One region of the Methylobacterium sp. yr668 genome, then DNA from elsewhere that is predicted to be linked to it. Evidence: predicted binding sites of a transcription regulator. Region 1 holds the regulator's gene; each other region holds the start of a gene.
What was found. Region 1 encodes LexA, which represses DNA repair genes until DNA is damaged. Its sites were predicted from a motif close to TGTTCNNNNTGTGTTCNG; they were not measured.
Positions count from the first base shown of each region.

Region 2: the regulator LexA is predicted to act here: its motif matches at 1,067-1,084, upstream of BM419_RS22530 (DUF3072 domain-containing protein).
Region 3: the regulator LexA is predicted to act here: its motif matches at 1,153-1,170, upstream of parE (DNA topoisomerase IV subunit B).

Region 1 covers NZ_FOZY01000004.1:126,693-128,950, reverse strand. Annotated here, with positions in the region: gene BM419_RS06955 (hypothetical protein) at 1-304, opposite strand, end outside; gene lexA (transcriptional repressor LexA) at 555-1,283, shown strand; gene BM419_RS06945 (ComEC/Rec2 family competence protein) at 1,277-2,258, opposite strand, start outside.
Region 2 covers NZ_FOZY01000021.1:90,404-92,661, forward strand. Annotated here, with positions in the region: gene BM419_RS22520 (Cof-type HAD-IIB family hydrolase) at 1-331, opposite strand, end outside; gene BM419_RS22525 (gluconokinase) at 328-918, opposite strand; gene BM419_RS22530 (DUF3072 domain-containing protein) at 1,093-1,389, shown strand; gene BM419_RS22535 (Flp family type IVb pilin) at 1,572-1,820, shown strand; partial or broken gene BM419_RS22540 (polysaccharide biosynthesis/export family protein) at 2,082-2,258, shown strand, end outside.
Region 3 covers NZ_FOZY01000014.1:2,013-4,270, forward strand. Annotated here, with positions in the region: gene parE (DNA topoisomerase IV subunit B) at 1-1,046, opposite strand, end outside; gene BM419_RS17820 (hypothetical protein) at 1,418-1,606, shown strand; gene topA (type I DNA topoisomerase) at 1,792-2,258, opposite strand, start outside.

The DNA of each region.
Region 1 (2,258 bases):
CGGTCTCGTCGAGATAGGCCCGGGCGGCGGTGCGGAAGCGCTTCACCCGGGTGGCGCCCGGCTCCGGATCGATCCGGACCTCGCTCAGGTTGCAGCCGGTATACTCGCGCAGGGCGTTGGACACGATCAGCATCCGGCGCAGCTGCCGGTTGTCGTAGACCTCGTAGGGCTCCTTGCAGCCGATCGTGACGACCTGGGGAGTGAGCGCCACGTAGTTCCGCGAGATGTAGGAGAATCCGGTGGTGCAGCCGGCGAGGCCGAGGGCGGCGAGGCCGAGGGGCAGCAGAGCTGCGGGTCGTCGCATCCTCGTCATTCCAAGAGGGTCCCAGCCCGCACCCCGGGTCCGCCGCCTTCCCGGCGGGGCGCCGCGATGCATTGAAACGGCTCCGCTTGCGCCGTCAATGCGTTTCTCGACCTTCTCCCGCGGGCGCGCCCGCGGCGCGCCGGGCCGAGCGGTGCCACTCTTGCGGAACACTTGCGGAACGTTTAACCTGTTCGTGATTTGTTTCGGAGACCGTCACGTGGCGGTCCGCCAAGCCGCGAGTCCCCCGTCGATGCTCACGCGCAAGCAGCTGGACCTCCTGCGATTCATCCAGAGCCGGATGCAGGAATGCGGTGTCCCGCCGTCGTTCGACGAGATGAAGGATGCCCTCGATCTCAAGTCGAAATCCGGCATCCACCGGCTGATCACGGCACTTGAGGAGCGCGGCTTCCTCCGGCGCCTCCCGAATCGGGCGCGCGCCATCGAGGTGATCCGGATCCCCGAGAGCCTGACCCAGGCCGCTCCGCCGACTCAGGCTCCCGCCGAGCCGCGCCGCTTCACGCCGAGCGTGGTCGAGGGCGGTAAGTCCAAGCAGCCGCCGGCCCCGGCGAGCACGCGGATGATCGACGAGTCCGGCCGCGCCATCTCGATCCCGGTCATGGGCCGGATCGCGGCCGGTACGCCCGTCTCGGCGATCCAGAACCAGAGCCACGCCATCACCCTGTCGCCGGACTTCGTGGCCGGCGGCGAGCATTACGCCCTCGAGGTGCGCGGCGACTCGATGGTCGAGGCGGGCATCCTGGACGGCGACCTCGTGGTCATCCGCAAGCAGGAGACGGCCAATACCGGCGACATCATCGTGGCGCTGATCGACGACGAGGAGGCGACGCTCAAGCGCCTTCGCCGCCGCGGCTCGTCGATCGCCCTCGAGGCCGCCAACCCGGCCTACGAGACCCGCGTGCTCGGGCCCGACCGGGTCCGGATCCAGGGCCGCCTCGTGAGCCTCGTCCGCCGCTACTGAAGCGGCTCGGCTGGCGCGTCGCCGGGGGCGAGGTCTCCGCCCGGCGCGGCGTCGGCCTCCGGCGTCGCGGCGACCCCGTCCTCCGCGGGGCGGTCGCCCGGCTCCGCGGTGACCGGCCGCGGCGGTCCCGGCCCGCGCCCTGCGGCCGGCCGCCAGGGCACGGCGCGGCCGTCGTCCCGGGCGTAGCGCGCGGCGAAGCCGTCGCCGTCGGTCCGGAGGGCCACGGCCCCGCGGGCGGCGAGGACGCGCCGGTCGATCACCAGCGGCCCCGTGCAGGTGGGCGGCGCCGCGAGGCCCGTGATCAGCACCGCGGCGCGGGCGCAATCCTCCGGGAAGGCCCGCCTGTCCCGGACCAGGGCGACCGCCCGCCCGTCCGGCAGACGGGCGGTGCAGCCGAGCCGGTCGCAGCGCCCGCTGCCCGACCGGACGATCAGCGCCGCGGGCCGCCGCCCGTCGCCGTCCGCCTTCAGCCACTGCTCGAGGACGAAGCCCGAAGGGCTGCCGAGGGCCGCGAGCCGCCCGTCCGGGCCCCGCACCGCGGCCCCCGCGCCCTGCCGGTCGACGTAGAGGTCGTAGTGGTCGGGCCGGGCCGCGAGGACGAGCCCGAGCAGGACCGGCGGCACGGCGAGCCAGCGCAGGCGCGAGGCCGGCAGCGTCCCCAGCAGCAGGCCGGCGGTCAGCAGGGCCAGCGCCCCGGCGCCGAAGGCCGGCAGCACCAGGACCGCCCGCTCGAACCCGGCGATCCAGTCCGAGATCGCCAGCATCCCGGCCACCGCCTGCCCCATCAGCCACCAGACCGGCCGGTCGAGGGCGAAGGGATAGGCGAGGCAGCCGATTACCGCGGCCGGCATCACCACCAGGGAGACGAGCGGCAGGGTCAGGGCGTTGCCGACGAGGCCGAAGGGCTGGACCGTCTGGAAGTGGTAGGTGGCGAAGGGGGCCGTCGCGACCTGCGCCACCAGGGTCGTGGCCAGG
Region 2 (2,258 bases), on a different contig from region 1:
CATCCAGCCCCTCGGCCAGGAGCCGGTCGAGGGCCGCCCGGGCCGCCGGCTCCGGGATGGCCCGCTCCTCGATGATCGACAGGTCCGGCCGGACGACGCTCGCGCCGTTGAAGGCCCCCATCGGCAGGTCGAGGCCGAGCTCCGCCACAAGGCTCCGCAGCCCGATCGGCGGCCGCGCCGAGGCGATGCTGAAGCCGATCCCGGCCGCGCGCAGGCGGCGGACGGCCGCCACCGTCGCTGCCGTCAGGCGCTTGTCCCCGGTGACCAGGGTGCCGTCGACGTCCGAGATCACCAGGGCGATCCCCGCGGCCTTGCCGGTTCCTGCTGTCATCGCGTCACTCCCCACCCGGATCCCGCCCCACCCGGATCGCGACGCGCCGCGGCGGCGAGTTCCGCCACGACCCGGTCGGCAATCGCCTCGGGCGGCTCGAGGATCCCGACGGTGATCGGGTGCTCGTCGGGGCCCGGGACCTCGAGGGTCGCGAACTGGCTGTCCAGGAGATGCGGCGACATGAAATGACCCTGGCGCTCCGCGAGACGCCGCGCGATCAGGGCCTTGTCGCCGTCGAGGTAGACGATGCGGACCCGCCGGCTGTCCCGGGTGAGGACGTCCCGGTACGCGCGCCGGAGCGCCGAGCAGACCACCACCCCGGACTCGCCGGCGTCGAGGCGCTGCTGGATCCAGGTCGCGATCCGGGCGAGCCACGGCGCGCGGTCCGCGTCGTCGAGGGCGTGGCCCGCGTGCATCTTCGCCACGTGCTCCGGCGCGTGGAAGCTGTCGCCGTCCACGAAGATCCAGCCGAGCTTCTCGGCGATCAGCGCCGCCACGGTGCTCTTCCCGGACCCCGAGACGCCCATGACCACGAGCACCTGAGCGGCCGTCCCGGCATCGAATGGCGGGTCTGATTGGGACGTCATCCGGACCACCGTGGCTCCGAGGCGCGCCGGGGCGCCGCGCGTCACGATCATGCGGAGCGCGCGCGCGGAAGGAAAGATCGCCGCGCCCGACGTTGCCGCCGTGTCGGCAGGAACCGTCGCGGAGCAGGCCGCGTTGACGACCCAGAACGCGAACGTTTAGGGAACATGAGTCGCATGGCTACCACCACCGCGAAGGCAACGTCGAAGGCCGATCGGGATTCCGGAGCGCGCCAGGATGCGCACCAGAACGCGCCGGAGAACCCCAAGACCGACCCGAAGGACGTGTCGAACCAGATCAAGGATCCGGACCAGTGGACCACCGGCGGCGAGCCGATGACCGGCGCGCAGGCCTCCTACCTGAAGACGCTCTCCGAGGAGGCGAAGGAGCCGAAGGCGTTCGATCCCGACCTCGACAAGGCCGAGGCCTCCAAGCGGATCGACGACCTGCGCCACAAGGCCGGCCACGCCTGAGCCGTCGCGGGCGCCCCGCGCGGCGGGCGCGCCCGCCGCGCGGGGCGGTGCATATCCCGCCCGGAATCGGCCCGATGCCCTGTTTCGGACACTTCGTTAAGCCGGCGGCAAGCGCGGGCCGGTAACAGCCTTCCGAGCGCGTGAGGCCACGCGGACGGCGGGACGGGAAGGCGCGTTCGACCATGGATGAGCCGGGCGGCGACGGGGCGGGGCGGCGCGCGGTGCGATCCCGGGCGGCGGCCGCCCTGACGGATCGGATCCCTGTCGCGGCCGCGCGCTTCGCCCGCGATCTCCGCGGATCCACCGCGACCGAGTACGCCCTCCTCGGGGGCCTGATCTTCCTCGTCGCGGTCGGCAGCATCCGCTACTACGTGTCCCGCGTCAGCGCCGTCTACGGCGACATCACCGCGGCGGTGACCCAGGGTCAGTGAGCGGATCGCGCCGGGGCCGTACGGCCCTGGAGTCGATGGGCCGACTCGTTACCGTCGACAGCGCTCGGATTTGTGTCCCGATATTTCAGCAGCGCGCGCTGCGCCCGGCATTCGTCGTCCCTGTGCCCCGAAAAAGCTGTGCTTAACGAGGATGACTTAGCAGTCTCGGTCGTGGCGGGCGGAGTGTGGCTCACCCGCTACGGACACCTGGGCCGCTATGGGCTAGGCACGGGCTCGGCAATACCGATGGGCAACATCTGGATGCGCAAACTTCCCCTCGTCCTGCTCGCCGTCACGGCGATGTCGGGCTGCACGTACCTGCCCGCGGCGGGTCCGACGGCGAGCGCGATCCAGGCCGGGGCCGAGGTCGCCACGGCCGACGGCGGGATCCTTGCCCGCTACGAGATCATCGACGTCACCCCCTCCGTGGTCGAGGCC
Region 3 (2,258 bases), on a different contig from region 1:
CGCTCGGCGTGCTCGCGCAGGCCGCGCAGCAGGGCGACGCGCAGGCCCGCCTCGTGGGTGCCGCCCTCGGGCGTCGGGATCGTGTTGCAGTAGGAGTGCGAGATCCCGTCCTCGGCGACCATCCAGGCCACCGCCCATTCGAGCGACCCGTGCGAGCCCGGCTTGGTGATCTTGCCGGAGAACATGGCGTCGGTGACGAGTTCCTTCCCGTCGATGTCGCGGGCGAGGTAGTCGCGCAGCCCGTCGGGGAAGCGGTGCACCGCCTCGGCCGGCACGTCCTCCAGCCCCTCGAGGAGGGCCGGGGCGCAGCGCCAGCGGATCTCGACGCCGCCGAACAGGTAGGCCTTGGAGCGCGCCATCTTGAACAGGCGGCGCGGGTCGAACTTCAGCGAGCCGAAGATCTGGGCGTCCGGGTGGAAGCGCACGCGGGTGCCGCGGCGGTTCTGCACCCGGCCGACCAGTTCCAAGGCCCCTTGGGCATGACCGCGCGAGAAGGTCTGGCGGTAGAGGGTCTGGTTGCGCGCCACCTCGACCTCGAGCAGGTCGGAGAGCGCGTTCACCACCGAGATGCCGACGCCGTGCAGTCCGCCCGAGGTCTCGTAGACCTTCGAGTCGAACTTACCGCCGGCGTGCAGCGTGGTCATGATGACCTCGAGCGCCGACTTGCCGGGAAATTTCGGGTGCGGGTCGACCGGGATGCCGCGGCCGTTGTCGGTCACCACGAGGGCGCCGGATTCCTCCAGCTCCACCTCGATGAAGCTGGCATGGCCGGCGACCGCCTCGTCCATCGAGTTGTCGATCACCTCGGCGAACAGGTGGTGCAGCGCCCGCTCGTCGGTGCCGCCGATATACATGCCGGGCCGGCGCCGGACGGGCTCCAGCCCCTCCAGCACCTCGATGTCGGAGGCGGTGTAGCCGCCCTCGGGCTCGGCGGCCGCGAGCGTCGCCACGGAGGCCGCCGAATCCAGCCGCCGCCGCGGCTCGGGCGGGCGGGCCGCCGCGCCCTTGCCGCCCGGCCCGAACAGGTCCCGCGCCGGATCGCTCACGCGCGGCCTCCGGGCGCGCGGCGCGTCGGCCGGCTCGGCTTCGCGCAGACGGGTCTTGGGACGGGTCTCGGGTCGTGGAGCATGCGCCTTCATCCCCGCATGATAGCGGAACAAACCATAAACATCAAAGCCGTTCGCCCTGCAGCGAGGCCGTCGCATCATCGCATGCTGCGCCGCCGCGAGCGAGGGCCGCGTCCGTGCCGGCACACGGTTCCGCGCGCCGGGCCGTCATCACGACGTTGCACAACAATGGGTTAAGGCTTTCTCGTGACCCGCATGCCCGGCTTCCACAGGCGACGCCCGGAACAGAACGGGACGATCGACGTTGGTGGCGGAGATAAATCTTGACCGTGGTCAGGGAGCCGCAGTCCATGAGCGACGCCGCGATCGAGGCCCGCCGCCTCACGTTGATCCGCTTCGAGCATGCGGCCGGCGCCGCCTTCGGCTGCGACGATGACGCGGCCGCAGTGCCGCCGGCCCGGGCGCTGATGAACTCCACCACCCTCGCGCTCGCGACCTTCGCGACGGCCGTGGCGGCGACGATCACCTACTTGGTCTGAACCCGATCGCTGACCGCAACCCGCGGTGAGGGGCGGCAACGCTGCCTCTGCCACGTCCTTGCGAGCGGAGCGAATCAACCCAGTCGGCGCCACGTTCGAACGCCTCGCGCTGCACTGGATTGCTTCGCTCCGCTCGCAAGGACGGGCGGGCTTGCCGGCCCGCCTCAGCCTCGTCCACGAACGCTTCAGCCCGCGCTCGACGTCTTCGCCGCCGCCTTCTTGGCCGCAGGCTTCTTCGCGGCGGTCTTCTTCGCCGCCGGCTTGTCGCCGCTCGCGGCCCGCGCCGACCCTTTCCGGACCGCCCCGCGCTTCGCCGGCTTGCCGCCGCCCGCGGCGCGCTTGGCGTTCACCAGGGCGATCGCCTCGTCGAGGGTCAGCGCCTCGGCGCTCATCGTCTTCGGCAGCGTGGCGTTGACCTCGCCGTCCGTGACGTAGGGCCCGTACTTGCCGGCCTTGACCACGAGATCGCGGCCGCTGGCCTCGTCCTTGCCGAGCGGCCGGCCCGGATCGGCGGCCGGGCGGCCGCGTCCGCCGCCCTGCTCCTTGGCGACGATCAGGTCGATGGCGCGGTTAGCCCCGATCTCCAGCACGTCGTCGTCCTTGCCGAGATTGGCGTAGGTTTTCCCGTGCTGCACGTAGGGTCCGAACCGGC